DNA from 2 places in the Lacisediminihabitans sp. H27-G8 genome. Region 1 is predicted to be linked to the other one. Evidence: predicted binding sites of a transcription regulator. Region 1 holds the regulator's gene; the other holds the start of a gene.
The links. The regulator LexA, encoded in region 1, represses DNA repair genes until DNA is damaged. The targets are predictions, from matches to a motif close to TCGAACANNTGTTCGA.
Positions count from the first base shown of each region.

Region 2: the regulator LexA is predicted to act here: its motif matches at 12,189-12,204, upstream of VLI63_RS01815 (DUF222 domain-containing protein).

Region 1 is NZ_JAYLVL010000003.1:14,503-29,656, forward strand. It holds gene xerD (site-specific tyrosine recombinase XerD) at 397-1,365, opposite strand; gene VLI63_RS09425 (NUDIX domain-containing protein) at 1,322-1,966, opposite strand; gene VLI63_RS09430 (CTP synthase) at 1,969-3,672, opposite strand; gene VLI63_RS09435 (SseB family protein) at 3,721-4,455, opposite strand; gene priA (bifunctional 1-(5-phosphoribosyl)-5-((5-phosphoribosylamino)methylideneamino)imidazole-4-carboxamide isomerase/phosphoribosylanthranilate isomerase PriA) at 4,481-5,230, opposite strand; gene hisH (imidazole glycerol phosphate synthase subunit HisH) at 5,296-5,928, opposite strand; gene hisB (imidazoleglycerol-phosphate dehydratase HisB) at 5,931-6,536, opposite strand; gene VLI63_RS09455 (histidinol-phosphate transaminase) at 6,533-7,648, opposite strand; gene VLI63_RS09460 (LysM peptidoglycan-binding domain-containing protein) at 7,799-8,155, opposite strand; gene lexA (transcriptional repressor LexA) at 8,689-9,408, shown strand; gene VLI63_RS09470 (DUF4184 family protein) at 9,593-10,387, opposite strand; gene metE (5-methyltetrahydropteroyltriglutamate--homocysteine S-methyltransferase) at 10,482-12,797, opposite strand; gene VLI63_RS09480 (methylenetetrahydrofolate reductase) at 12,794-13,792, opposite strand; gene hflX (GTPase HflX) at 13,995-15,154, opposite strand, start outside.
Region 2 is NZ_JAYLVL010000001.1:386,742-401,895, reverse strand. It holds gene VLI63_RS01880 (ABC transporter permease) at 1-784, shown strand, start outside; gene VLI63_RS01875 (dipeptide ABC transporter ATP-binding protein) at 781-2,466, shown strand; gene VLI63_RS01870 (ATP-binding cassette domain-containing protein) at 2,469-3,311, shown strand; gene VLI63_RS01865 (TfoX/Sxy family protein) at 3,304-3,654, shown strand; gene VLI63_RS01860 (D-isomer specific 2-hydroxyacid dehydrogenase family protein) at 3,651-4,664, shown strand; gene VLI63_RS01855 (lactonase family protein) at 4,661-5,653, shown strand; tRNA gene VLI63_RS01850 (tRNA-Asn) at 5,754-5,826, shown strand; gene VLI63_RS01845 (sensor histidine kinase) at 5,969-7,327, shown strand; gene VLI63_RS01840 (response regulator) at 7,324-7,989, shown strand; gene VLI63_RS01835 (SHOCT domain-containing protein) at 8,122-8,466, shown strand; gene VLI63_RS01830 (sensor histidine kinase) at 8,577-9,497, shown strand; gene VLI63_RS01825 (AzlC family ABC transporter permease) at 9,484-10,266, shown strand; gene VLI63_RS01820 (AzlD domain-containing protein) at 10,331-10,636, shown strand; gene VLI63_RS01815 (DUF222 domain-containing protein) at 10,734-12,170, opposite strand; gene VLI63_RS01810 (GNAT family N-acetyltransferase) at 12,487-12,963, opposite strand; gene def (peptide deformylase) at 12,983-13,549, opposite strand; gene VLI63_RS01800 (DMT family transporter) at 13,590-14,531, shown strand; gene VLI63_RS01795 (glycosyltransferase) at 14,554-15,154, shown strand, end outside.

The DNA of each region.
Region 1 (15,154 bases):
GATTTCCGCCGGGTTCTCACTCGGCATACCTGGCGATGGGGATCCCGTGCGCTGGACGACCCTGGCGCTGGACAGGCGGGATCCGCCGATCCGTCACGAAACGCTCTCGCGCAGCAGTGGGCCAGCAGTTTGTGACGGGTAGGCGGCGGACCTGGCCTTCTCGGCCAGGCACGCCCGGTCGCGGCAGCGGAAGGACCGTCAGCGGCAGCGGAAGGACCGTCAGCGGCACCGGAAGAACCGTCAGCGGCACCGGAAGAACCGTCAGCGGCACCGGGAGAACGGTCAGCGGCACCGGGAGAACCGTCAGGGGCACCGGGAGAACCGCCAGGGGCCCCGGGGCATCATGTTGCGACGGTTGAGGCGCGCTGGGGAGCGCGCACGCCATGTCCGCCGGGCTCAGCGAGCTCGCGGATGCGCCGTCGTGTACATGTCGCGCAGGGTGTCCGCCGTCACCAGGGTGTAGATCTGCGTGGTGGCGACAGAGGAATGCCCGAGCAGCTCCTGCACGACGCGCACATCGGCGCCGCCGGCGAGCAGGTGCGTCGCGAACGAGTGTCGGAAGGTGTGGGGCGAGATCTCGAAACCGAGCTTCGCCTGCTCCGCCCGCGCGCGGATGATCAGCCACGCGTTCTGCCGCGACACCCGCTGACCGCGGATGCCGAGAAAGAGGGCCGGGGTCGACTTGCCCCGGGTGGAGAGCTGTGGCCGCGCTCTCACCAGGTACGCGTCGATGGCGGCCTGAGCGTAGGACCCGAGCGGCACGATCCGCTGCTTTCCCCCCTTGCCGAACAGTCGGACGACGTCGACGCTGTGCCCTTCCGTGCCGATCACGTCGTCCACGTTCAGGTCGACGGCCTCGGAGATGCGAGCGCCCGTTGCATAGAGCAGCTCCAGGAGGGCGCGGTCGCGCAGCGACTGGAGGTCATCCCCCGAGGCGGCATCGAGCACCGCCGTCACCTGCTCGATGGTGATCGCCTTCGGGAGCCGGCTCGCGAGTTTCGGCGGGGTGACGTCGGCGGCGACATCCACCGTCACCAGACCCTCCTCCAGCAGGAAGCGGTGCAGGCTGCGCACCGAGGACAGCATCCGCGCCATCGAGGATGCCGTGAGCGGATTCTCGGAACGGGTGCGCAGGTGGAGCGCGAAGGCCGAGACGTGTGCAACAGTGATCTGATCCGGCGCGATCACACCAGTGTCAGCAAGCTGACGACCGTACGCCGAAAGATCACGACGGTAGGCGGCCACGGTGTTCAACGACAGGCCACGCTCGATCGAGACATGTCGCAGGTACCTGTCGACAGCACGTTCGAAAGGCGAATCGTCAGTCACGGCTGCGGAACTTCGGATGGCGCGGCCACGGTGCATCGGCAGCCCCGAGACTGACCCACCCTGCCGCTCGTGAGACGTGGGCCGTGAGCACGGCGATGGAGAGGATCGAGTTGCCGATCGTTCGGCCGAGAACGGCGGCGACGACCTCATCGAGCGGTACCCACCGCTTCTCGATGTCAGACTCCTCGTCGGTGCGCTCGAACGCGCTGTGGGCGTCGGTCAATCCGCGGGCGAGGTAGATGCGGATCGCCTCGTTGCTGCCGCCGGGCGTGGAGTAGAAGTCACTCAACAGGTGCCACTCGCTCGCGACGACATCCGCTTCCTCGGCGAGTTCGCGCTGCGCACCCAGCACGGGAGATTCGCCGTCGATGTCGAGCAGCCCGGCGGGGATCTCCCACTCGCGCGCACCGACGGGCTGCCGGTACTGCTTGATCAGGAGCACCCGATCCTGGTCATCGAGGGCGAGGATAGCGACTGCGCCGGTGTGGTCCACGTATTCGCGGCTGATGGTCTGCACCGCGACCTCGTCTCCGTATTCGAAGACATCCCGCCGGATGTCCCAGACGATGCCCCCGTAGACCACCTCGCTCGACACCACGCTGACGGGGAACACCTCGTCGGAGAGCGGCTGTGACATGCTCACGCGTCCTGCACGGTGAACAGGCGCGTGGCCTCCTGCCGCTCGAGCGCCGCGGCGACGAGACCCTGGAAGAGCGGATGTGCGCGGTCGGGTCGCGATCGCAGCTCCGGATGCGCCTGGGTGCCGACGTAGTAGGGGTGGACGTCTCGCGGCAGCTCCACGAATTCCACCAGGTGGCCGTCGGGCGAGACGCCGGAGAAGTCGAGTCCCGCCGCGGCGATCTCGGCGCGGTAGGCGTTGTTGACCTCGTAGCGGTGTCGGTGGCGCTCCTCCACGCGGTTCGATCCGTAGACCCCGGCGACGATCGATCCCTCGGTGAGATCGGCGGGGTAGAGGCCGAGACGCATCGTGCCGCCGAGGTCTCCCCCGGCGATGATCTCCACCTGCTCGGCCATGGTCGCGATCACCGGGAATTCGGTCTCCGGGTCGAACTCCGAAGAGGATGCCCCGGTGAGACCCACGACATTGCGCGCGTACTCGATCACCATGCACTGGAGTCCGAGGCAGAGCCCCAGCACAGGAATGCCGTTCTCTCGTGCGAATTTGAGCGCGCCGAGCTTGCCTTCGATGCCGCGGACGCCGAAGCCTCCCGGCACGCAGATGCCGTCGACATCCGAGAGCAGTCGCGCCGCGCCGTCCGGCGTCTCGCACTCGTCCGACGGGATCCAGCGCACGAGGACCTTCGTCTGCTGGGCGAAACCACCGGCCCGAAGTGCCTCGGTCACGGAGAGATAGGCGTCGGGAAGGTCGATGTATTTGCCGACGAGACCGATCGTGACCTCGTGCTTCGGCTGGTGCACCGCGGCCAGCAGGTCTTTCCAGCCCGACCAGTCCACCTCTGCAGCCTCGAGCCCGAAGTGGTCGATGATGTAGGCGTCGAGTCCCTGGTCGTGGAGCATGGTCGGGATGTCGTAGATCGAGGGCACGTCGATGGCGTTGACCACAGCCTGCTCGTCCACGTCACACATGAGCGCGATCTTGCGCTTATTGGACTCGGAGACCGGGCGGTCGGAGCGAAGCACGAGGGCATCCGGCTGGATTCCGATGGAGCGCAGGGCCGCGACGGAATGCTGGGTCGGCTTGGTCTTCTGCTCCCCGGAGGCACCGAGGTACGGCACGAGGGAGACGTGCACGAAGAACACATTGCTTCGGCCCAGTTCGTGGCGCACCTGGCGGGCGGCTTCGATGAAGGGTTGGGATTCGATGTCGCCTACGGTGCCGCCGACCTCCGTGATGATGACATCCGGCCGGGACCCGTCCGCGGCGACCTCGGCCTGCAGGCGCATCCGCCGCTTGATCTCGTCGGTGATGTGCGGAATCACCTGCACAGTGTCGCCAAGATATTCGCCGCGGCGTTCCTTCGCGATGACGGTGGAGTAGATCTGGCCCGTGGTGACATTCGCGGCCTGATTGAGATTGATGTCGAGGAAGCGCTCGTAGTGGCCGATGTCGAGGTCGGTCTCGGCCCCGTCGTCGGTCACGAAGACCTCGCCGTGCTGGAAGGGGTTCATGGTGCCCGGATCCACGTTGAGATACGGGTCGAGCTTCTGCATGACGACGCGGAGTCCGCGGGCCGTGAGGAGGTTTCCGAGACTGGCTGCCGTGAGTCCCTTACCGAGACTCGAAACGACTCCACCAGTGACGAAAATGTGCTTGGTTGTGTCCGCGTTTTGTTTGTTCACCACGGGGTTACAGCTTATCAGTGGCTCGGCGTCGAAAACGGTGCGGGGCTCGCCCCAGTTCCGGCATTCTCACGCCCCTGCCGTGCCGAGTCGCACCGCGAGCGAGTCGACCCCGGCGGCGATCGCTTCGCTCGCACTCCAGCGGGCCTGCAGTCGCGCAAGCACGGCATCCAGCTCGACCCGGTCGAGACCGGGCACCAGGGCGAGGTTCACCACCAGTTCGGGACCGGCGAGCCGGGCATCCGGGTCTCCGGGTTCGAGACTGAGGGATGCCACGGCGGGTTCCCTCTCGATCGAGAGGCGGAACTCGTCGAGCACTCCGGCATCGAGATGGCTCGGGGACCAGGGCTGGGACTGCGCGATCGCCCAGAGCGCCGGGCGTCGGATCACGAACTCGGTCGGCGAGGTCGGGTCGAGCACCACGAGTTCTGTGCCTTCACTCGCGGCGGCGAGGGCCACGCGCACGGCATCGGCCGGCACGGGACGCGCCAACGGTTTCCAGCGTCGCATCGCCTCCACCGAGCTGAAGACGGGCATCACGTTGCGCCCGTCGGGGCCAGCGACGGTCACGATCGACAACTCGGCACTCTTGTCGACGGGGTGCTCGTGATCGCCGATCGCCGATTCGCCGAGTTGCGCCACCAGCGGAATCAGCAGGCGCGAGCCGCGAACGGCGTCGACGACCCCGGCGGATCCGATCTCTCCGGCCGCGAACTGTGCGAGCGCGAGTGAAAGCGCGGCAGGCGCCGAGCCGTCGTCATCCGAGGAGGCGCCATGCTCGAAGCGGCGCCCCTCCCAGGGCATCCCGGCGGAATCGGACACCGGATGCTCAGTCGGACGCGACCGCGAGGGCCTCGGCGAGGGTGAAGGCCTTGGCGTAGAGCGCCTTGCCCACGATCGCCCCCTCGACTCCGAGCGGCACGAGTGCGCGGAGCGCGGCGATGTCATCGAGGTTCGAGATGCCGCCGGATGCGACGACGGGCCGGTCGGTGCGCTCGGCGACCGAGCGCAACAGCTCGAGGTTCGGACCCTGCAGTGTGCCGTCCTTGGTCACATCCGTCACGACATACCGCGCGCAGCCCGCCGCCTCCAGTCGGTCGAGCACCTCGAACAGGTCACCGCCGTCCTTCGTCCAGCCGCGCGCCGCGAGGGTCGTGCCGCGCACGTCGAGCCCCACCGCGATCAGCTCGCCGAACTTGGCGATCACCGTCGCCGCCCAGTCCGGATTCTCCAGCGCCGCCGTGCCGAGGTTGATGCGCTTCGCCCCGGTGTCGAGGGCAGCTTCGAGGCTGGCGTCATCACGGATTCCGCCAGACAGCTCGATGAGGGCGTCCCCGCCGACCCGCTTGATCACCGAACGGATGGCATCGTGGTTGTTGCCCCGACCGAAGGCGGCATCGAGGTCCACCAGGTGGATCCACTCGGCCCCCTGCGAGGTCCAGTCCGCCGCGGCATCCACCGGGTCGCCGTAGCTCGTCTCGCTGCCGGCCTCACCCTGGGTCAGGCGCACCGCTTGGCCATCGGCGACGTCGATCGCGGGCAGCAGCACGAGTTTGGGGGTGCAGTCGAGGGCGCTCATCGGATCTTTTCTCTTCGGGACGGCTGGGGGCTGAGACGGCTGGGACTGTGCAGTGTTTCGGGGCGTTACAGGGTTTCGAGCCAATTCGCGAGCAACCGGATGCCCGGCTCCCCCGACTTCTCGGGGTGGAACTGGGTGGCGCTGAGCGGTCCGTTCTCCACCGCGGCGAGAAAACGGGTGCCATGCTCGGCCCAGGTGAGCTTCGGCTCGGGGAAGGGCGGCATCACGTCGAGAGTCCACTCGGTCGCGGCGTAAGAGTGCACGAAATAGAAGCGCTCATCGGCGATTCCTTCGAAGAGCACGGAGTCGCTCGGCGCTTCGAGGGTGTTCCACCCCATGTGCGGAAGGATCGGGGCGTCGAGCTCTGTGATGACCCCTGGCCACTGGTCGAGGCCCTCGGTCTCCTCCCCGCGCTCCACTCCCCGACCGAACAGAACCTGCATTCCCACACAGATACCGAGCACGGGCTTACCTCCGGCCAACCGGAGGTCCACGAGATCTCCGCCGTGAACCGAGTCGAGCGCAGCCATGACCGCGGAGAACGCGCCGACCCCGGGCACGAGGAGCCCGTCGGCAGCAAGCACCCGGGACCGGTCGGCCGTGAGGTCGACATCGGCTCCCGCAGCCTCGAGAGCTTTCGCGGCAGAGTGCACGTTGCCGCTGCCGTAGTCGAGCACGACGACGGAGGGGCGACTCATGGTCAGAGCGCGCCCTTGGTGGAGGGGATGCCCGTGACCCGGGCATCCGGCTCAACGGCCGTGCGCAGGGCGCGCGCGAATGCCTTGAACTCGGCCTCCGCGATGTGGTGCGGATCGCGGCCGCCCAGCACGGTGATGTGCACGGTGAGGCCGGCATTGAAGGAGATCGCCTCGAAGACGTGGCGCACCATGGAGCCGGTGAAGTGTCCTCCGATGAGGTGGAACTCGAACCCGGCGGGCTCGCCGGTGTGCACGAGGTAGGGTCGCCCCGAGACATCCACGACGGCCTGCACGAGCGCCTCGTCGAGCGGCACGAGCGCGTCGCCGTAGCGGGCGATTCCCGACTTGTCGCCGAGTGCATCCTTGATCGCTTTGCCGAGCACGATCCCGATGTCCTCGACGGTGTGGTGCACGTCGATCTCGGTGTCACCGCTCGCGCGCACCTTCAGGTCGATGAGCGAGTGCTTGGAGAACGCGGTGAGCAGGTGATCGTAGAAGGGCACCGAGGTTTGGATATCGGATACGCCGGTGCCGTCGAGATCGAGTGACAGGTCGATGCTCGACTCGCTCGTCTCGCGCTGGAGGTGCGCGACGCGCTGGGGACTCATGAACCAATCCTACCGAGCGCGTTCGAACCGTTACCCGCAGTGTCGAGCGCAGCGAGAGCGTGGAGGAAGGCGGTGGTCTCCGCCGCCGTGCCCGCCGTCACCCGCAGGTGATTCGGGATGCCGATGTCGCGGATGATGATGTCTTGTTCGAGCAGCGCCTCGAATACCGCGTGGGGGTCTTCGACTCCCCCGAACAGCACGAAGTTGGCCCAGCTGCGCCAGACCGGGTAGCCCAGCCTGGGCAGTTCCTCGAGCAGGCGATCGCGCTGCGCCTTGATGTCATCGACCATCGCGAGCATCTCGCCACTGTGAGCGAGGGCGGCGATCGCCGCCGCCTGGGTGAGGGCCGAGAGGTGGTACGGAAGTCGCACGAGTCGAAGTGCATCCGTGATCGCGGGATCGGCGGCGAGGTAGCCGAGTCGGGCCCCCGCGAAGGCGAATGCCTTGCTCATCGTGCGCGAGACGATGAGTCGCTCGCGACCCTCGAGCAGACTCAGGGCGGTCGGCAGGCCCGTCGGCGCGAACTCGGCGTAGGCCTCGTCGACCACGACGATGCCGTCGGTCGCGTCGTAGGCCGCGACGATCGTCTCGAGGGAGAGCGGTGTGCCGGTCGGATTGTTCGGCGAGCAGAAGAACACGATGTCCGGTGTCGTCTTCTCGATCCACTCGACTGCGGTCTGCGGCGAGATCTCGAAGGCATCGTCCCGCTCGCCTGCAATCCACGTGGTGCCCGTGCCCGACGCGATGATCGAATGCATCGAGTAGGTGGGAGGGAATCCCAGCACACTGCGGCCCGGGCCTCCGAACGCCTGCAGGATCTGCTGCAGCACCTCATTGGAGCCGTTCGCCGCCCAGATGTTGTCTCGGGTCAGGCCGGATCCGAGGTAACCGGCAAGGCTGTCGCGCAGTTCCGTGAACTCGCGATCGGGATACCGGTTCACGCCGAGAACGGCCGCGGCCAGCGCGGTCACGATATCCGTGGCGACTGCCTCGGGGATCGGATGGGTGTTCTCGTTGACATTGAGTCGGATTCGCACCTGCTCCTGGGGTGCACCGTAGGGCGTGAGGCCACGGAGGTCGTCACGGATGGGCAGATCGTCTAGGGAAACCACGTATCAATGCTAGAGGGCGCTAGGTGTCCGGAAGCGAGGCGGGAACCCCGGCGATCGTGCCCAGTGGACGGGCGGCTCGGTCTGATCAGTTTCAGCGCGAACAGTTTCGTACGAGCAGTTTCCGTGCGATTAGTTTCAGTGCGATCAGTTTCAGTGTGAGTACTTGAGCGGTACGGCAAGGCTCTGGCCTGGCTGCACCTCTGTGCTGCCCAGCTGGTTGAGCTGCACGATGTCGGACACGACGTCCCGGGGGTCCGATGACGGGGCGATCTCTCCCGCCAGCTGCCAGAGGCTCTCGCCCGGTTGCACGGTGACATGCGCGAAGGTGACCGACGAGGCATCCACACCAGCTGAGGCACCGCCACCGTTGAGGGCGAGACCGAAGGCGGCGATAACGAGGGGTGCGGCGACCAGGATCGTCAGCAGCGCATACCCGCGGCGCGTGATGCGCAGTCGCGGGGTGTGCTGCAGCGGCGTGCCGTTCGTCGCCGGCCGGGCCACGCTCATCCGTGCCGCGCTGCTGGGGCCTGCTGGCCTGCTCAGTAGCGGTGTGGCCAGCGGTGATGTGGCCAGCGGTGATGTGGCCAGCCTTGATGTGGCCAGCCTTGATGTGGCCAGCGGAGATGTGATCAGGAGTGCTGTGGTCATCGTCGTGCCTTCCTCTGCCTACCTCGGAGCGCTTACTGGAACGGAGCGCTTACAGGGTTTTCGTATCCGACACTCGGCCGGGAGTGCCGGATACGAAGCTTTGTTCCGAACATACATTCGATTTCTACGGAATTCAAGCGTTGTCTTCGACATTTCCCGAAATTGAGCCGCAACACACTCGAACAGGTGTTTGTTTCGAGGGTGAAACGCGGATACAGTTTCGATTGTCTGGGGATGAGACAACCAGCGACCACTGACATTGCCGAAATGGTGCGTCATCCGCGCCGGATTCGACGACTAGCCAGACAGAGCAGCACCCAGACAGAGCAGCACCCAGACAGAGCAGCACCCAGACAGACGAATGCCCAGACAGCAGGAGTGACATGAGCGAGATGGATTCAGGCGACAGCCGCGGGGCCGGGCGCGGACCGCGCGAGGCCGGACCTGTGCAGGAGAAGCCGGGGACCCGCCGACGTAAGAGCCTGAGCGATAAGCAGCTCGCGATCCTCGACTTCATCCAGCGCGCTGTGGCGTCGAGAGGCTATCCGCCGAGCATGCGGGAGATCGGGGATGCGGTCGGCCTGTCGTCGTTGTCGAGTGTCACCCACCAGCTCAACCAACTCGAGCTCAGTGGCTACCTGCGCCGCGACCCCAACCGGCCGCGCGCGCTCGAGGTGCTCATCGACATCCAGCAGGAGGAAGGCGCTGTCGTCTCCGACAACCCGACGCCGATCGGTGACGCGGCGATGGTGCCGCTCGTCGGTCGCATCGCTGCCGGTATCCCCATCACCGCAGAGGAGATGGTGGACGAGGTCTTCCCTCTCCCCCGCCAGCTCGTGGGCAAGGGCGAGCTCTTCATGCTCAAAGTCGTCGGGGATTCCATGATCGACGCGGCCATCTGCGACGGCGACTGGATCGTGGTGCGCCAGCAGAAGTCTGCGGAGAACGGAGACATCGTCGCGGCCATGCTCGACGAAGAGGCGACCGTCAAGGTCTTCCAGCAGCGTGATGGCCACACCTGGCTGCTTCCGCGCAACAGCGCGTTCGCGCCGATCCTCGGTGACTACGCCGAGCTGCTCGGCAAGGTCGTCGCGGTGCTTCGATCGGTATAAGCGAGAACGCGGCGCCATTGCTCTGGTGAAGTATGAGCTCGGCGCCGTGCTGTGCTGCTCGAGTGGCGAGTGGACAAATCAGTCGATGCGCCACCCCGCCAACGGCGGCCCGGTCAGGCCAGCTCGCTGACCCAGAGCGTCGTCGACGAACCGGTATCGCTGCACGTCGGTGCCTGGGTAGGGATCACTGCACCATCCGGGCCGCGCTGCGCGCCCCCTTCGGTAAGACGTACCACCCGAGGCAGGCAAGAACAGCCAGCAACCCGCTGAACGCGATAGAGATAGTGGCGGTGCGATAGAGCACGGTGCGATCGAAGAGGTCGGCACCGGCGGCGACTCCGCCAATCCAGATCGCGAGAGCGACCGCCGCCAGCACCACTCCGATGGTCACCCACACTGCGATCCTCACTCGCGAGTCCAACCGCGTGGAATCGGTGCCGGATGCTCGCGTGCCTACCGATGGCATGCGCCGCACCCAGCCAACGGCCCAGATCGCGACAATGACGAGCCCGCCGACGCTGCTTGCGTATTGCGCCCAGCGATAGGCTGCGAACGGTCCGAGTTGCGCGCGAAACCCAGCCACGTGCAGCACCACCCAGCCGTCCGGATGGGTGAAGGAATCCCACGCGAGATGGGTGGCGATTCCCACCAGCAACGACACCAGGATCATCGCGACCCGGCTGAACCTCGGTAGTCGGGGAGGTCCCTCGGGCGGCCGCAAGCGGGCGCGCACCCAGTCGGGAGCGAAGTCACCGATGGGTGCTCGGAAGACGAATATCCACAGCACCAGAACAACGATCCCCATCGGCAGATCGGCCAGCGGCACCCCGGGAATCGAGTGCGTCAGCCCCCTCGGGATACCGAGCGGCAGAAAGTACGGCAGATCCGGCACCATGCTGCCGATCACCAACGCCGCCGGAGCGAGTGGCGACCGCACGAACGGCAGAATCGCGGCGATGTGACTCGGAGTGAACGGCATCCGCTCACCCTAGCCGCGGCCCCGCATTGCCCTGAGCGACACGCACACCCGATTGTCCGGGCACGCGGGTCACTCAGGGCAGCACAGCGACCTGCTACTGCGCGCTCACCCGCTCACGCACGGCACGCGTTGCGGCGACGACGTTGGTGAGGGATGCCACGGTCTCGTCGTAGCCGCGGGTCTTCAAGCCGCAGTCGGGGTTCACCCATACCTGGCGGTTGGGGATCGATCCGAGTGCGATCTCGATGAGGTCGGTGACCTCCTCGATCGAGGGCACGCGCGGGGAGTGGATGTCGTACACGCCCGGGCCGATGCCGCGACCGAAGCCGCTGCGCTGGATGTCGGGAACGACCTCCATCTTCGACCGGGCGGCCTCGATGGACGTCACATCGGCATCCAGGTTGTTGATGGCGTCGATGACCACACCGAACTCGGAGTAGCAGAGGTGGGTGTGGATCTGGGTCTTGGCCTCGACCCCCGCTGTCGCCAGGCGGAAGGATCGCACGGACCAGTCGAGGTAGGCGGCCTGGTCTGCCTTCTTGAGAGGCAGCAGCTCGCGCAGCGCGGGCTCATCCACCTGGATGATTCCGATGCCTGCCTCCTCGAGGTCTTCGATCTCGTCGCGGAGCGCGAGCGCGACCTGATTGGCCGTCTCCCCCAGCGGCTGATCGTCGCGCACGAAGCTCCAGGCCAGGATGGTGACCGGGCCGGTGAGCATGCCCTTGACCGGCTTCTCGGTGAGACTCTGCGTGTACGACGACCACTCCACGGTGATGGGCGCCTCGCGCGCGACATCCCCCCACAGGATCGACGGACGCGTACAGCGGCTGCCGTAGGACTGCACCCAGCCGTTCTGCGTCACCGCGAAGCCGTCGAGGTGTTCGGCGAAGTACTGCACCATGTCGTTGCGCTCGGGCTCGCCGTGCACGATCACGTCGATTCCGATCTCCTCCTGCAGATCGACGACGCTCTTGATCTCCGCCTTCAGGAAGTCGATGTACTCGTTCTCGCTGATCTCGCCCTTCGCATTGGCCGCGCGGGCCTTGCGGATGTTGCCGGTCTGCGGAAACGATCCGATCGTCGTCGTGGGAAGGAACGGCAGGTTGAGGGCGGCATCCTGCGCGGCAAGGCGCTCGGAGTAGTCGCCGCGCCCGAAGTCGGCCTCCGTGAGAGCGGCCGCTCGCGCACGCACGTCTCCGTCGCGAACTCCGGGGGCGATCCGGCGGTCGGCAAGAGCGGCCGAAGCGGCATCGAGGTCTCCCTGGATAGCGGATGCACCGCCCGCGAGTCCCGCCGCGAGGACCGCGATCTGCGCCACCTTCTGGTCCGCGAAGGCGAGCCAGCTCTTCAGGCGGTCGTCGAGAAATGGCTCGTCCGCGACGTCGTGCGGGGTGTGGAAGAGGCTCGTGGACGATGTGACGGCCACGTTGGGCGATAGCGCCTTCAACGACTCGAGGGTGTCGAAAGCGGCGGCGAGGTCTCCGCGCCAGATGTTGTGACCGTCGATCACGCCACCGACCAGCGTCTTCTCGGTGTGGAAGTCCTCCGGGATGGACCCCTTCACGAGGTCGAGCCCGATGGCCTCGATCGAGGTCGAGTCGAGCACCGGGAGCGCGTCGTCGAGGCTGCCGTAGGGCGCGGCGACGAAGATCTGCGGGCGCACGTCCAGGGCACCGAGGGCGTCATAGGCACGCTTGGTGGCGGCCAGCACCTCGGCGCGGGGAACCTCGATGCTCTCGCTGACGAGCGCGGGCTCGTCCAGCTGCACCCACTCGGCACCGACGGCGGTCAGAGCGGCGAGCAGTTCGGCGTAGACCGGCAGGAGGTCGTCGAGGCGATCGAGGGGCTGGTAGCCCTCCGGAGCGTCCTCACTCGCCTTGCTGAGCAGCAGGAAGGTGACCGGGCCGACGATGACGGGGCGGGTGCGGAAGCCGCTGGTGGTGGCCTCTGCGACCTCGCGAACCAAGCGGTCGGAGGCGAGGTGGAAGTCGGTCTCCGGACCGATCTCCGGCACGAGGTAGTGGTAGTTGGAGTCGAACCACTTGGTCATCTCGGCGGGGGTGTTGTTGCCTTCGCCACGGGCGATGGTGAAATATCCGGCGAGGTCGACGGTGCCGTCGGCGGCGACGAGTGAGGCGAAACGAGTGGGCACGGCGCCGACGGCGACCGCGGCATCCAGCATCTGGTCGTAGAAGGAGAAGGCCTCGGGGATCGAAGAATCGGACTTGCCGAGACCGAGGGAGACCAGGCGCTCACGGGTGACAGCCCGCAACTCGGCGGCGGTCGCCTCGAGCTCATCGGCCGTGATGCGGCCGGCCCAGAATGACTCGACGGCCTTCTTGAGCTCGCGGCGACGGCCGATCCGGGGGTAGCCCAGGATGCTGCCGGTGGGGAATGAGGGGGTCGTCATACGGATTCCTTGTGGTTGGGTGATTCTGGTGAGGTCAGCCCGGCGATGAGACCGACTCCGTTGAGAACGGACAGTACGGCCCGGTGCTGGTTGAAAGTGTAGAGGTGGAGGCCCGGCGCTCCTCCCGCGAGGATCTCGAGCGAGAGCGAGACGGCGTGCTCGATTCCGATCTCGGCCTGTTCGTCCGCGGAATCGCTGGCGTGCAGGCGCCGCGACAGCTCTTCGGGACGACGCTCACCGGTGAGTTCGAGAATTCGCTCGAGCCGGGTGGGGGCCGTGGCGGGCATCACGCCCGGCAGGATCGGGATCGTGACCCCCGCGGTGCGGGCCTCATCGACGAAGCCGAGGTAGTCCTCGGCGTGGAAGAACAGCTGCGTGATCGCGACGGTCGCGCCGGAGACCTGCTTGGCGAGCAGGGTGTCGATGTCCTGGTTCGACCGCTTCGACCGCGGATGCCCGTTGGGGAAGGCGGCCACGGCCACCCGCACCTTCTGGCGGGTCGAGGGGATCGCGCCGCCGCCGGAAGCGCTCCGCGACGGCAGAGTCGCATACTGCGCCCGCTCCGTCTGCACCCGGTGGATGAGCTGCACGAGTTCGGAAGCACTGCCGAGGTCGCCGAGGAACTGGTCGCCCTCGACCGCACCGCGCGGGGGATCGCCGCGGAGGGCGAGGAAGCTCGTGATGCCGGCATCGAGGAACTCGCGCACCAGACGGTTCGCTTCGTAGTGCGATGACCCGACGCAGGTCAGGTGGGCGAGGGGATGCACGGAGGTCTGCTCCCGGATGTACCGCAGCACCTCGAGCGAACTCTCGCGGGATGAGCCGTTGGCCCCGTAGGTGACCGACATGAAGTCGGGACCCACCGCGGCCAATTGCTGGATCGTGTCCCAGAGAGTGTGCGCCGCCGCCTCGTTACGGGGCGGAAACAGCTCGAACGAGAACGGGATGCGCGCGCTCGGCAGGCTGTTTTCGCCGGGGCTGTCGGGAGCGGGCACGGGTCTTGGTCCTCGGTGCATAGCGCCGGCTGTCGAGTGGACCACTAGGCCCACTGCATCGCCGTTCTGGTGGGATGCGGAGCCGATCGGCTCCTGTGGGCGGGTGCCGGGCTCGGCTGTCGCTCCTCGGCTCGCAACACTCGCGAACCTCAGTCCAGCCAGACTAGCAAGCAGAGCTGCTGCCGGCAGAAGTGTTACGCAATCAGACGACGACGGCGGGAACCGGTGTCGCGAACGGGCGCAGCGCGGCCGCATGCTCCTCGGTGACGAGCACCGAAATCCGCGTTCCGCCCTCTTCATACTCGGTCGAGACGATCCGGGCGTGGTCGTGAAGCGACGAAATGACGTCCCCCCGGTCGTAGGGCACGAGAAGGTCGAGTTCGATCGACGGGGCGGGCAGGGTGCGCGCGATCGCGGCGAGGATCTCCTCGATGCCCTCGCCGGTGCGAGCGGAGGCGAAGATCGCTTTCGGTTCGAGCCCCCGCAGCACGAGCCGCTGGCTGTCGTCGATGAGGTCGCTCTTGTTGAAGACCACGATCTCGGGGATATGCCGCGCCTCGACCTCGCCGATCACGTCCCGTACGGTCGCCAGTTGGCTGCCGGGGTCCGGGTGCGATCCGTCGACGACATGAAGGATCACATCCGAATCGGCGATCTCCTCGAAGGTGGAGCGGAACGCCTCGACCAGCTGGTGGGGCAGGTTGCGCACGAAACCGACAGTGTCGGTGAGGGTGTAGGCCTGGCCCTCCTCGGTCTCGTTCTTGCGCACCGCGGTGTCGAGGGTGGCGAACAGGGCGTTCTCCACGAGCGCTCCCGCTCGCGTGATGCGATTCAGAAGCGAAGACTTTCCGGCATTGGTATAGCCGGCGATGGCGACGGATGGCACGGAGTTGCGGTTGCGGTTCGCGCGCTTCGCCTCGCGGGCAGGCTTGAAGGCGAGGATCTGCTTCTTCAGCCGGGACATACGGGTGTGGATGCGGCGACGATCGAGCTCGATCTTCGTCTCACCCGGACCGCGGCTTCCCATTCCGTTGCCGGCGCCTACCTGGCCACCGGCCTGGCGTGACATCGACTCGCCCCAGCCTCGGAGTCGGGGAAGCAGGTATTCGAGCTGGGCGAGCTCGACCTGGGCCTTGCCCTCCCGGCTCTTGGCGTGCTGGCTGAAGATGTCGAGGATCACCGCCGTGCGGTCGATGACCTTCACCTTCACGACGTCCTCGAGCGCTCGGCGCTGGCTGGGGGCGAGCTCGCTGTCGACGATCACGGTGTCGGCGCCGACGCTGGCGACCACATCCCGGAGCTCGATCGCCTTTCCCTTGCCGAAGAAGGTACTGGGATCGGGGGTCGCCCGCCGCTGGAGGA
Region 2 (15,154 bases), on a different contig from region 1:
CGTGCTCTCTCGAGTGATCTGGGGATCGCAGACCGCGCTGTTCGTGATCGTGGTCGCGATCATCCTGTCGATCTTCGCCGGGGTCCTCCTCGGAGTGGTCTCCGGCTACCTCGGAGGCTGGCTCGACCGCGTGCTCGTTGTCGTCTGCGACGCGGTCTACGCATTCCCGACACTGCTGCTCGCGATCGTCATGTCGATCGTCATCACCGGGGGCAAGTCACAACTCATCGGGGGTGTCTTCGCGGCCGCGATTTCGATCACCGTCGTGTTCATCCCGCAGTACTTCAGGGTGATCCGGGCCGAGACGGTGCGCATCAAAGCTGAAGCGTTCGTCGAGTCTGCGAAGGTCCTCGGCGCGTCCTCCGGACGCATCATGTTCCGGCACATCCTGCGAAATGCCACCCGCACCCTTCCGCTCATCTTCACCCTCAACGCCTCCGAGGCGATCCTCACCCTTGCCGGGCTCGGCTTCCTCGGTTTCGGTATCGAACCGACTTCCGCCGCCGAATGGGGCTACGACCTCAACAAGTCGATCTCCGACGTCACCAGCGGAATCTGGTGGACCTCTGTCTTCCCCGGCCTGGCGATCGTGCTCGCCGTTCTCGGCATGACCCTCGTGGGGGAGAGCCTCAACGACCTCGCAGATCCGCGCCTGCGCACTCGGCGCCGGGCCGCAGGCACGTTGCCCGCACTCGGTCCAACCGGAGACAGCGCTCCGGAGGCGAGCACGGATGTCGTCGGCGACCTGGAACTCGACTCCTCAGAACTGGAGGCACGCTCATGAGCAGTCTCGTGCGCGGCCAGCAGGCCGTGGGAATCACCGACCTCTCCGTCACCTTTGCCACGGACGGCGGCGATGTGCGGGCCGTCGACGGGGTGACCCTTTCGGTGAATGCCGGAGAGGTGCTCGCCATCGTCGGCGAGAGCGGCAGTGGCAAGACCGTGACCGCCAAGACGATCCTGGGGCTCCTTCCCGAGACGGCGACGGCATCCGGTGTCGTGCTGCTCGGCAACGACAACGTCGTCACCGTCAGCCACAGCCGCCTGAGGGAGATTCGCGGAACGAGCGCCGCCATGGTGTTCCAGGAGCCGTCGACCGCACTGAACCCCGTCTATACCGTGGGCTGGCAGATCGCCGAGGGCCTGCGAGCACACGGCAAGTACTCTCGCGCCGAGGCGAAGGCCAAGGCCATCGAGATCCTCGGCAAGGTGGGAATCCCCGATCCAGAGGAACGGGTCGATTACTACCCGCACCAGTTCTCGGGCGGGCAGAAGCAGCGTGTGGTGATCGCCATGGCTCTCGTGCTCGATCCAGAGCTGATCGTGGCCGACGAGCCCACCACGGCGCTCGACGTGACGGTGCAGGCGGAGATCCTCGACCTTCTGCGCCGCTGCCGCGACGAATTCGATACCGCGATCGTGCTCATCACCCACAACATGGGCGTCGTCGCCGACCTGGCCGACCGGGTCGCGGTGATGTATCAGGGCAAGGTCGTTGAGGAAGCGGATGCCACGAGCCTGTTCGGCAACCCGCAGCACGAATACACGAAGAGACTGCTTGCGGCCGTTCCCTATCTCGGTTCGGGCACCGTGAAGACCCAGGAGCGGGCGGCAGAGCGAGCCCTCGCCGCGACCGAACCCCCACTCGTTGTCGCGACAGCGCTCGAGATCGAATACCCCGGTCGTTTCGGTCGCTCCGGATTCCGCGCGGTCAACGGAGTGAGCTTCGAGATCGGTGCGCGCGAGGTGCTCGGACTCGTGGGCGAGAGCGGATCGGGCAAGACCACCATCGGTCGCGCCATCGGAGGCCTCACCCGCATCACCGGCGGCTCGCTGACCGTGCTCGGCCAGGAGATGCTCGGGGTGAAGGAACGCAAATTCCGCCCCCTGCGCAGTGACATCGGGTTCGTCTTCCAGGACCCGGCGACCAGTTTCAACCCGCTGCTCACCATCGCCGAGTGCGTCGCCGAGCCCCTCATCGTGCAGGGTCGCGCTCCTGATGCCCGTTCCGCCCGCGCGCGGGTCGATGAGCTGCTCGAAGCGGTGCAGCTTCCCCGCGCTTTCGGCGACCGCTATCCGCACGAGCTGAGTGGTGGCCAGCGCCAGCGCGCCTCCCTCGCCCGCGCCCTCGCGCTTCAGCCGAAGTTGCTCATCGCCGATGAGCCCACCAGCGCTCTCGACGTCTCGGTGCAGGCCCGCGTGCTCGAACTCTTCGCGGAGCTGCAGAGAGAGTTCGGCTTCGCGGCTCTGTTCATCAGTCACGATCTCGCCGTCGTCGACATCCTCGCCGACCGTATCGCGGTTCTGTACCACGGTGAACTCGTGGAGGAAGGCACCGGAGCCGAGGTGCTCGGAGCGCCGAAGCATCCGTACACCAAGCGTCTGCTCGCCTCGTTGCCCGTGCCGAACCCGGCAGAGCAGGCGAAGCGACGCGAAGAACTTCGGATGCTCCGAGCCGCGGACTGACCGTGAGCGCAGCGAATTCGACAGGCCTTGTGGTGGCCGCCCGGGATGTCTCGATGGTCTACCGCTCGAATCATGCCCGGCCGTATCTCGCTGTGCGCGGGGTCACCCTCGAGATCGCCGCTGGCGAGATGCTGGGCATTGTGGGGGAGTCGGGATCGGGCAAGTCCACGCTCGCACTCGCAATCGCGGGCCTCGCCGGGCGCGGTGGGGACGCCATGCCGAGGATCTGCGGTGGTCAGCTCGAGGTGCACGGCACCCGCCTGCGCCATGTGGGACGCCGTGCCCGTGATCGACTGACGCTGCAGGTCGGCTTTCTGCGGCAGGATGCGGCGGAGCGGCTCAGCCCGCTGTTGACCGTCGCCGAGAACGTCGCCGAGCCGATCTACCAACGCGATCGCCGATTCAGCGTGCGGGAAGCCTCGGATGCCGTGGCGACGGTCATCGACGCTGTGCGCCTGCCGCTCAGCCTGATGAACCGGCTGCCCTACCAACTGAGCAGCGGCCAACGGCAGAGGGTGGCCCTTGCCCGCGCGATAGTTCTGGAGCCGACACTGCTCGTGGCCGACGAGCCGACCCGCGGAGTGGACGCGAGCGTGCGCGACGGCGTGCTCGACACCCTGCGAGACCTTCATCGCGACCGTGGTCTCACCGCGATCGTGGTGAGCAGCGACCTCGCAGTCCTCTCCCGCATCGCTCCGAAACTCGCGGTGATGCAGAAGGGCATCTTGGTCGGGCTCGGGGACCTCGACACGCTCACGACCGCCCCGGAGAACGAGTACCTCAAGGGATTGGCTCGCTCGCGCGCCGCGCTCGGCAGTGCCAAGACGGAGAAGTTTCATGGCTAACAACCCGGACACGGTTCGGTTCATCGAAGACCAGCTCGGCGACCTGAACATCCGCACCCGCACGATGTTCGGGGAGCACGCCATCTACTGTGATGAGAAAGTCGTCGGTTTCATCTGCGACGACACTCTCTTTCTCACCCCGACCGACGCCGAAGCCGCGCTGTTCGAGCGCACGGTTCCCGCGCCGCCGTATCCCGGCGCAAAGAACTATCGCTCCGTGCCCGGCGAGCTTCTCGAAGACCGGGACTGGTTGCAGCGGGCCGTGCAGGCGACGGCGGATGCGCGCCCGGCTCCCCGCCCGAAGAAGTCGCGGCCCACCGGCTCACCCTCCGAGCGCGCGTGAGCCAGCACCGCAGCGTGACGGCCGATGCCGGGCGCGTTCTCGGCGACGATCGGCGTCCGGCAGCCGGGCCGGTCAGCATCGTTCCGGCCTCGGCGACCCTCTCCGCGGCGGAAGACGTCTTCGCCCGGGCGGTCGCCGCAGGCGGAGGCGAGCTCGTCGATCTCGGCCCGCAGACCCGCGGGCTCATCTGGCTGTCCTACGGCGGTGCGGCAGCGCTCAGGTCCACCCTGGATTCGTACCCCTCGATCGACTGGGTGCAGCTTCCCTACGCCGGTGTCGACGTATTCGCCGAGCTCCTGCGCGCACACGCCGATCGCCCGTTTCCCCTCTGGACCAGCGCGAAGGGTGCCTACTCGCAACCCGTCGCCGAACATGCGCTCACCCTCGTGCTCGCTCTGCTGCGGGTGATCCCCGAGCGGGTGAGAGCCACCGGCTGGCCGACCGGTCCCAAGATCGGACGCTCTCTCTACGGACTCTCGGTGCTGATCGTGGGTGCCGGCGGCGTTGCGAGGGAGCTGCTTCGACTCCTCGCGCCCTTCGGCGTGAGCGTAACCATCGTGCGGCGCACCACGGACCGTGTCGCCGGTGCCCGACGGACCATCACCGTCGACGGGCTGGCACAGGCGCTGCCGGATGCCGATGTGGTGGTCATCGCCGCGGCATCCACCGCGGGCACCCGCCACCTGTTCGGCGCCCCGGCGTTCGCGGCGATGAAGAACAGCGCCGTGCTCGTGAACATCGCCAGGGGCGATCTCGTCGACACGGATGCCCTGGTCGATGCGCTCCGTCGCGGGGAGATCGCGGGCGCCGGCCTCGACGTCACCGACCCGGAGCCGCTGCCGGACGGGCATCCGCTCTGGACCGCTCCGCACATCCTCATCACACCGCACAGTGCGGATACCCCGGAGATGACGATGCCGCTGCTCGCTGAGAGGATTCGCGAGAACGTCGCCGCCTTCGTGGGCGACGGCCGTTTCGTCGGAGTCGTTGATCCGAAGGCCGGCTATTGACCACGACCGACCTGCTGGTGGGCGGCTACACCGCCACCATGGGAGACGCGAAGGGCATCTCGCTGCTGCGCTGGCACGGGGATGACGCGCGGCTGGAATTGCTCGAAACGACGCCGACCTCGTCCCCTTCGTTCCTCGCCTCCGGCCCCGATGGTCTGGTCTACGCGACCGACGAGTACGGCTCCGGCCCGGCCGGCCGCATCGAGGCGTTCCGTCGGAGTCAGGGCTCTCTCCGATCGCTCGGAGGCCAACCGACCAGCGGCGGTTTCCCCTGTCACGTGAGCGTCACGCTCGATCGCCTGTTCGTGTCGAACTACCTCGACGGATCCATCGATGTCTTCCCGCTCCTGCCCGGCGGCCGCATCGGCGGGTCGATCCAGACCCTGTCGTCGCAGGGCAGTGGACCCAATCCGGCGCAGGAGCGGCCGCATGCCCACTCGACCCTCGTGCAGGGATCGACCGTGCTCAGCGCGGATCTCGGCGCCGACCGGGTGCACGTGCACGCGGTCGAGAACGGCAGGCTCGTGCGCACGGCATCCGTGGCGCTTCCGCCGGGCACCGGGCCGCGGGACCTGGTGCGCCTGGCGGGTCGGACGATCCTGCTCGGAGAGCTGCAGGGCACCCTTTTCGCCCTCGATGGCAGGGGTCAGGTGCTCGAGGCGGCAACGATCACCGAAGACTGGGTCGATGGAGATCATGCCGCGGGACTCGCGACCGACGCGTCCGCCCGGTTTCTCTACACGGGGTTGCGCGGGTCAAATCGCATCGCCGTGATCCGCGCCGGAGACCTCAGTCCGGTCGCGACGGTCTCCAGCGACGGCGACTGCCCACGACACCTCTGCGTCATCGACGGCGACGTGCTTCTGGTGGCGAACCAGTTGTCGTCGACGGTGGCCGCATTCCGCATCGATCCGGTGACCGGCATCCCTCATCCGCTCGGCTCGCCGATGGAGGTTGCATCGCCGACCTTCCTGCTGCCGGTACTGTAGACACGTCGATTCAGCGTCGAGCACGAGTTGCCCGGGGGATTGCACCGCACGATTTGGTGCAACGCGTACCTTTGGTAAAGTGGTCAAGCTGTTTCAGCAATCCTCGATAGCTCAATTGGCAGAGCATCGCACTGTTAATGCGGCGGTTCTTGGTTCGAGTCCAAGTCGGGGAGCTCGATTGCCGCACGGGGCTCCACCCCCTGCGGCATTCGTTGCTTAAGCGGCGGATGCCGGTCCGCCACTACTCCCGGGGGAGTAGCCGCCGGCCATCCGGCAGCGGATGTCCCGGGCGAGAGCCGCAACTACGATCGATCCATGCCCTTCCACGGTCGTTTCGACAGCGCGGGCTGGACCGAGCGCCGAGGTGGTCGTTTCACCGATCGGAATTTCGAATCCTGGCACGAGCCCTGGCAGGAGATGGAGGCCAGTCGCGCCCGGCGCCAGAATTCCGCCGGCGCGCGCAGGATGCGGCTGATCTTTCCGGTGCTCTTTTCGCTGTTCGTGCAGGTGCCGGCGGTTTTCTTCAGTGTGCGCCCGGGTAACGGCCTTGTTCGCACCGCAGTCTGGACAGACCCGAGGATGCTCCTGATCGGGCTCGGGCTCGCTCTCATCGGTCCTCTCGCCCTGCTCGCCGCCCGTCGCTTCCCGGGTCCGGTCGTGGCCATCGCGGCCGCCGCGGGAGGCGCCGACCTGCTGCTGTTCCGCAGCTCCGACCATCCGCCCTACCTGGCCCTCGCCTTCGCCATCGTGTCCGCTGTGGTGCGGGGCGCCCGAAGCTGGGCCTGGATTTCGGTGTCGGCGGCCTGGCTCCTCGCCCTCGCCATATCGCTGCTCGCCGGTCTCGATGTCTCGCCCCCGCGAATCGCGGCCGTGACGCTCGGAATTCTCATCGTGCTCGGTGTGGGGGAGAGCGTGCGAACGCGCCGGGAGCAGTATGCGGAGATTTCCCGCCGGATCGCCGAACGCAAGCAGTCCGAGGTGCAGGCCGAGCGGGTGCGGATCGCCCGTGAGCTTCACGATGTGCTCGCGCATTCCCTCAGCCAGATCAACGTCCAGGCCGGTGTGGGGCTTCATCTCATGGACAAACAGCCGGAGAAGGCCAAGGCGGCCCTGGCGAGCATCAAGGAGTCCAGTAAGACGGCCCTCGACGAAGTGCGCTCGGTGCTCGGCATCCTTCGTGCCGAAGGAGGAGCGGATCCCAGCGCGCCGCTGGTGCCGGAGCCCGATCTCTCCCGTCTCGGCGGCCTCGCCGCTTCGATCGCCTCCCAGGGCGTCGCCGTCGATGTGCGCAACACGATCGAGACCGTCCCGAGCGCAGGCACCCAGCTCGCGCTTTACCGCATCGCGCAGGAGTCGCTGACGAATGTGCTCCGTCATGCCAAGGCGACCACGGTGACCGTGACCGCCCGGGAAGAGGGTGGTTTCTACGTGCTCGAGATCGTCGACAACGGCACCGGAAGCCCACCACGTCAGGACACCGGGGGCCGTGGTCTGCTCGGTATGCACGAGCGGGCCGAACTCCTCGGCGGCAGTCTGAGTGCCGCTCCCGTCGAAGGCGGGGGCTTCCGAGTCTCCGCCAGAATCCCCCAGTCAGCAGCCGGGGCGAGCTACAGCAGCGCGCCCGACATCCCGTCCGCCCCCCGCGGTGGACCTTCGCCGAAGGGCACCCCATGATCCGCGTCGCCATCGCCGACGACCAGCAACTCATCCGGGGCGGCTTCCGGTCACTGCTCGAGGCGGAGAGTGACCTCGACGTGGTGGGCGAGGCCGGCACCGGCGCCGAAGCGGTGGCTCTCGTCGCCCGCGAGAAGCCCGATGTCGTTCTCATGGACATCCGGATGCCCGACGGGGACGGCCTGTGGGCGACCGAGCAGATCGTGGCCAATCCCGCTCTCGCCGGCACCCACATCGTGATCGTCACCACCTTCGAGCTCGACGAGTACGTTGCCCAGGCGATCCGCGCGGGGGCGAGCGGCTTCCTGGTCAAGGACACCGAGCCGGAGGAGCTTATCCGCGCGGTGCGGGTGGTGGCCGGCGGCGACGCGCTGTTGTCGCCCGGTGTCACGAAGCGCCTGCTCGAGCGGGTCGCCGGATCCCTCAAAGAGGCGCCGGATACCTCGCAGCTCGCGACCCTGACCGAACGTGAACGGGAGGTACTCGGCCTGGTCGGCCATGGGCTCACGAACGACGAGATCGGTCGAAAGCTCTTCCTCAGCCCGCTCACCGCCAAGACCCACGTGTCGCGCATCATGTCGAAGCTGCTCGCGAGAGACCGGGTGCAGCTCGTCGTCGTCGCCTACGAGACCGGACTCGTCCGGGCGGGGTACCAGGAGTAGCAGGGCGTGCTCCCGGCGCAGTAGCCGAAAGCATCCGCCGAGCAGATTCGCCGATTCGGCTTCGCGACGAGTGTTGTGTTCAACGGTTCCACCGGCTCTCGCCACCGGAACGCTCACAGAAACGGATATATCGTGCTCGCAACACTCGCCCTCGCGGGCCCCGCGGCCCATTTCGTCGGCCCCTGGGTCGGCGGCTTCGGGCTTTTCTTCCTGCTCATCCCGCTCTTCTGGGTCGCGCTCTTCGCGGTCGTCTTCTCGATCGCTCGACGTCGCCGTCGCGCCTGGTTCGCCCAGGGCGGCGGATACGGTCACCCCGGCTTCGGCGGCGCCCAGTGGGGTCACTGGGGCAGCCCGTCCCGGTCGGCGGAGTCGACCCTTGCCGAGCGATTCGCCCAGGGCGACATCGACGAGAATGACTACCGCGCACGTCTCGAGGTGCTGCGGGCGAACTCCTGGCCGCAGCCGCCGGCCAAGTAGGCCCGGCACCCGCGGACCGGGACGGCAGCGCGCCGATCCCGGTTCGCGATAACCTCGGAGAGACAGCACGTCGTTGTCAGACCCGATGTTGTCAGCCCGAGGAGACCCGAGTGAATACCTGGCTGCAGCAGCATTCGATGCTGGTGATGATCCTGCTCACCGCGACATCCGCGGTTTTCCTCGTTCTCACGGTGGTGTTGCTGGTGCTCTGGATCCGCGCCGCACGCGGTCGCCGCCGCCAGTATTTCGCCCGCGTCGATGCCGAGCGCGACAACCTCGACCTCGAAGCATCCCTGCAAGAGCAACTGGGAAAGCTGCGCATCGTGCGCGAACTCCACGAGGTGGCGATCCATTCGGTCTCCACGATCGTGAGCCAGGCGGACGGCGCCCAGTACGCGGCGACCTCGGATGCCGGAGCCGCGGTGCGCGCCTCCGCCACCATCGCCGAGGCGGCCCGATCGACTCTCGCCGACCTCCGTCGCGTGATGACCGTTGTGGGCGGATCGGTCGACGAATCCCTGCCAGAGCCCCGCTCCGACATGACTCTCGAGCTCTTCGATGTGATGCGGGACGCCGGGCTGGAGATCACGGTCGTGGAGAACGGCGAGCCCTTCGTGCTCGGCGACGGTCCGCAGCTCGCGGTCTTCCGTATCGTGCAGGAGGCCCTGTCCAATGCGCTGAAGTATGGCGGCATCGGCACCCAGGTGCGCGTCAGCTCCACGTGGACCGACGAGGGCCTGCAGGTCGTGATCGACGACGATGGTGTGCGCGCCGCTGCCCGCCGCGAGGGACTCGACCCCGACAAACTCGCGCAGAGTCGCACCTACACCTTCCAGGACGACCTCGATGCGTTGACCGAGGTGGTCGTCGGACCCGGAATGAGCGAGATGCGGGAGCGTGCGGCTTTGTACCGTGGCATCCTCACCGCGAACATGCTGCCCGGTGTCGGCTTCACGGTGTCTGCGGTGTTCCCCTCGATTCGCTACGACAACGGCGTGCACGGCGTGAATCTGCGCGATGGCCAGGACTGAGCCGGTTCCCTCCGACGACGATCCAGCACGAGAGTCCGGATCCGCCGCAGCCACTTCCTGGAGCGGCGAAGATCGGGCCGTGGCCCGCAAGGGTGTCGCCGTCGGTCTTTCCGCCGCGGCCTACGGCATCTCCTACGGAGCCCTCGCCGTCGCCGCCGGGCTCGACGTCTGGCAGACCTGCGTGATGAGCCTCCTCATGTTCACCGGCGGCTCGCAGTTCGCCCTGGTGGGGGTCATCGCCACCGGGGGAGTGGCCGCGGGGCCGGCCGCGATCGCGAGCGCCGCGATCCTGGGCATCCGCAACGGGATCTACGGAATCCGTGTCGCTCCGATCGTGGGCAGCGGTCGCTGGCGCCGGTTGGCAGCGGCCTGGGTGACTATCGATGAGTCCACCGCCGTCGCCACGACCCAATCAACACTGCGAACCCAGCGGATCGGCTTCTGGGTCACCGCCGTCTCGGTATTCGTCGGCTGGAATCTCACCTCGCTCATCGGTGCCCTCATCGGCAACGCCCTCGGCGATGTCCGAATGTACGGACTGGATGCGGCCGCAGCCGCTGCCTTCCTCGGACTGCTCTGGCCCCGCCTGCGCCAACTGCAGACGGTCGCCGTGGCGACCGCCGCCGCCGTGATCGCCACGGTGACCACGCCGGTGCTGATCCCGGGCCTACCTGTGCTCGTGGCGGGAATCGTCGCCGTGATAGTGGGGGGATTGAACTGGTTCGGCAGTCGGAATCCCCAGCCCGAACCCCCGGGGATTCCGACATGAGCTGTAACGTTCTTCAATCGGCGTCCCCGGTGGGCCGGCACCCTCGCCTGACAGGTGGCCCATCATGACGCTTTGGCTCATCGTGATCACCGCTTCGCTGGCGTGCCTGTCCCTGAAGGTAGCCGGATACCTCGTGCCGGCATCGTTCCTCGAGAAGCCGGCTCCCGCCCGCATCGCCAACCTCCTGACCGTCGCACTGCTTGCGGCCCTGATCGCGGTGCAGACTCTCGGCTCAGGCTCCCGTATCGTCTTCGATGCACGCCTCCCCGCCATTGCGGTGGCCGCACTGTTGCTCGCGCTGCGAGTTCCCTTCATCGTGGTGGTGATAGCGGCCGCGGCGACAGCCGCCCTCATCCGCGCGGTCTTCTAGGTGTGACCAGCCACCCTGACCAGCCACTGTGACCAGCCACCCTGACTTGCCCCCTCTGACCAGCCACCCTGACCAGCCACCCTGATTAGCCCCCCGACTAGGCGCTGAGCACCCTCAGGTCGCGAAGGGCGGCACTCTTCGATGGCATGGGCCGCGGCCGTTGTTCCGGATCGACATTTCGAGGAGGAATGAGCCAGAACCCCGTGTCATCCCGAACAATCTCCCAACCGTTGTTATGCACGAGCAGATGGTGATAGCGGCACAGAAGCACCCCATCGAGGATGTTCGTCTCGCCCTGATCTCGCTTCCAGCGTCTGGAGTGGTGGGCCTCGCACCAACTGGGAGGCCGATCGCAGTCCCCGAACAAGCATCCGCCCTGTGCCGCAGCCAGGGCGATCCGCTGTCTCTTCGAATACAGCCGCTGTTCCCGGCCCAGGTCGAGGGGGCGCCCGGCTTCGTCAAAGTCGAGCTGAACCGTGCCGGACTCGCAGGCGATGCGCTCGACGGTCTCGATTGAGATCGGGATGTCGCATCCTTCGATCCGGCCGTGGCCGTGCCCCGCCTCGAGCGCGGTGCGCGTCACCAGCACTCGCACCGAGGGCTGTCGAGCTCCCATTATCCGTCGGCTCTCACCCGTCTCTGCTCCCACCGCGATTCGTAGCAGCTGGGTGAACGCGTCGTGCACGTACTGGTCGGTGGTGCGCTCGTCCGTGGAGATCGCTGCTGCCCACTCCCTGTCGGCGTCGTCGACGAATCGGACGCCTCCTCGGCGGGGAGAGGTGAGGGTGTCGTAGACGTCGTCCCAGAAAGCCGCGGACTCGATGTCCGGGTCGATGATGTATCTCGAGAGACCATTGGGACGCCGGGTGCGGCGTACCGACCGCTCTTCGAAGGCGGCCCGCTCGCGATCCGCGATACCAGTGTCGTCCAGATCGTCCCTCAGGCGGCGGGCCAGACGCAGCAATTCGTCCGCGTCGACGATTGTCGCCTCGATCACGAGCAGGTGGGCGGCATCGGACAGGGCATCTGCTGTCACAGCACCAGAGCCTTCGGATGGCGCACCGAGCCCGACGCGGATCGCGCGGGCGGCGTCCACCGAGATGCAACCAACGGCAACGGCGGCGCCGACCTCCCGGAACCATGGCTCGGCGCTCGAAGAGGTCTCGGGCGCAGCGGATTCCCGGGCCATCGTGCCCGCCTGGACGAGTGCGGAGGCGTTGCGCGCGGTGGACCCGGTCTCATGCCGCACGAGGGCCTCCGGCGTGCGGAACCCCTCCCTCTGGGCGAGTCCCGAAAAGCCGAGCTCCCGCCGCGAACGGTGACCGATCTCGCCGGCCACCACTGCAGCGCTCGCGCCGAGTTCACGGGCGAGGTCCGAGAGTTCGCGCTGGATGCGAAGAAGATCGGGGTCGGAAAGAGTGTCGACCGACCGAGCGCATTCGGCTACGAAGCCCACCGCCCGGCGCGCGCCGGCTAGCGACGAATCGAAGTCCCCACCCAGAGACTCGTCGAACACAACTTCGTTACTTGCCATGCATTCATTCTCCCAGACTCGAACACAGATTTGAAGAGCTTTGTCAAATCTGGGGATAATCCGTCGGGCACATCGCTGTGGAGGAGAGGCCGCGCGGACGGGGGCGACAAAAGAGCCCCGACGCAGAAACGAGCATCGGGGCGCGCGAGACCCAACCCGCGAGACACCCCACCCGCGCGACACCCCACCCGCGCGACACCCGACCCGCGCGACACCCCACCCGCGAGCCGCAACCCGCGAAACCCTACCCGCGCGACACCCTACCCGCGCAACACCCCACCCGCGCGCGCCAACCCCCGCACGCCGTCGCACCGCGTCACCGGACGAGTTCGATCTCCTCGAGATCGTTCGCCGCACTGTCGACTCGTTCCGTTCCTTCGAAAACGAATCCGTTTCGCCGGTAGAACGCATACGCCCGCGGGTTGTCCTTTGCCATCCAGAGCTGCAGGGGATCCTCCCTGGCCGCGGCCTCGAGAAGGGCTTGACCGATGCCCGTGCCATGGTGCTCACTGCGGACATAGATCATGTAGAGGCACAGCGGACGAGCGGGAAGAGCGTCGAGACTGTCGCCGACAAAGGCGAATCCCTGGATGCGGCTCGATGACTCAGCGACGAACAGCCGGTCGGGAATAGCCTCGCCGCCGAGGATCTTCGTCCACATGGCAACGCGCCGACGAAGGGCGGCGTCGCCATAGAACTCCGGGGGCAGAAGGTGGCCGTAGGTATCTCGCCACCCGTCCACCTGGATCGCCGCGATCACAGCCGCCTCGGAGAACCGTGGCTGCCGGATCACAGGGTCCGACGCGCCGTCCTCACCCTTCGAGGTCGTCGACTCCCGGCATCCAGCTCAGCCCCGGCTCGCCCCAACCGCTCTTCTTGACGGCCTTTGCGGCCGCTTTGCCCGCGGCATGGTCGAGGCGATCCACGTAGAGCACGCCCTCGAGGTGGTCGTATTCGTGCTGGAAGATGCGGGCGAGCCATCCCTCCGCCCGGACCTCGAACGGCTTCTGGTCCAGATCGACAGCACTGAGGATGGCCAGTTCCGACCGTCGGAGCGGGTACCGCTCGCCGGGAACCGAGAGGCACCCCTCGGACTCGTCTTCCTCGTCCGCCGCGCCGATCGGCACCGGGCTCACCCACAGGGTGGGGTTGATGGCCACGCCGCGCCAGAGTGTGTCGTCGTCATCCGTCCAGTTGTAGACGAAGAGTCGAAGGGGCACGTCCACCTGCGGAGCCGCGAGCCCGACGCCCGGCGCGGCCTCCATCGTGTCGAACATGTCGGCGACGAGCGCAGAAAGCGAGGCGTCGAACGACGTCACTTCGGACGCTCGGGTGTGGAGCACGGGATTGCCCGTGATTTGAATCGGGAGGACGGCCATTCGCCAAGAATATCGGAGGGCCAGCGGGTAGGGTCGTGCCGTGACGCCAGACCTCAGTGCCATTTCGGACCAGATCTCCATCACCCCGTACCAGGCGCTGGGAATCCCGATCGCCCTGGTCGGTGCCGTCTTCCTCGCCCTCGGTGCCCAGTTCCAGCATCGCGGTGTCAACAAGGTCGACAGCCTCACCGAGGCCTCATCGACCGCGGGCCTCAACCTCGGCCAGCTTCTCCTGCTCCTTCGCCGACCGTCGTGGGTCATCGGCACCCTGATGCTCGGGCTCGCTGTTGCCTTCCAGCTCACCGCGCTCATCTTCGCGCCGCTCATCGTGGTCCAGCCGCTCGGCGCGATCGCCCTCATCATCACGGCCATCGTCAACGCCCGGGTGTCCGGAGTGAAGCTGAAGCAGGATGCCATCCGCCCCATCATCTTCTGCGTCGGGGGCGTCGGACTCTTCGTGACCTTCGCCACCATCTTCGCCCGGTCGAAGGAGATCACCCAGACGGAGCTCGTGACCGTGCTGATCCTTCTCGGTGTCGTCACCATCGCATTCGCGCTGGGTTTCGCCTTCCTGCGCAAGAAGTTCGGACCCCTGATCTACATCGTCGGCGCCGGCGTGCTCTACGGTTTCGTCGCGACCCTCGCCAAGGTCGTCATCGACCGGGTGCACACGATCATCCTCAACGGCGCCCAGGGATTCGAGTGGCTCACGATCGCCTGCGTCGTCGCGCTTCTCGCCGCCACGGTGCTCGGCGGCTACTTCGTGCAGACCGCGTACAGCTCCGGTCCGCCCGATCTCGTGATCGCCGGCCTCACCGTCATCGACCCGATCGTCGCGGTCTCGATCGGCATCATCGTGCTGCAGGAGGCGTCCGGCGCGCCCTGGTACGCGATCCTCGCCTTTGTCGTCGCCGGTGCTCTCGCCGTGTACGGTGTGGTGCAGCTGTCCAAGCGACAGCCCGAAGCCGCCGCTAGGCTGTAATCGATGGTTTCAACTGCAAGGGATGCTTAAGACTTTGTCCGACACCCCGCACGACTCCCCCCAGGACGCGAAGGCACCCCTTCGCATCCTGATCGGCGCCGACACCTTCCCCCCGGACGTCAACGGTGCCGCCAACTTCGGCTCCCGTCTCGCCGCCGGACTCACCGAGCGCGGCCACACCGTGCACGTCGAGGCTCCAGCCTTCAACCGCACCACCGGCGCGTTCCTCGAGAAGCACGACGGTGCCGAGTTCGTGGTGCATCGCGTCTACTCCTGGCGCTGGTACCCGCACGACTGGCTGCGGTTCGTGCTTCCCTGGCGCAGTCAGGCGCACGCCGCTCGCATCCTCGACGAGGTCAAGCCGGATGTCGTGCACATCCAGTCGCACATCGTCGTGGGCCGCGGCCTCGCCCGGCAGGCCGCCAAACGTGGCATCCGCGTGATCGGCACCAACCACTTCATGCCCGAGAACCTCATCGATCACACGCGCCTCCCGCACTTCGCGCGCAAATGGGCCATCCGCGCCGCGTGGAAGGATGCCTCCACCACCTTCGCCTACTGCGAAGAGGTGACGTCGCCCAGCCGCAAGGCCGCCGACTTCCTCGAGTCCGAGACGAACCTCG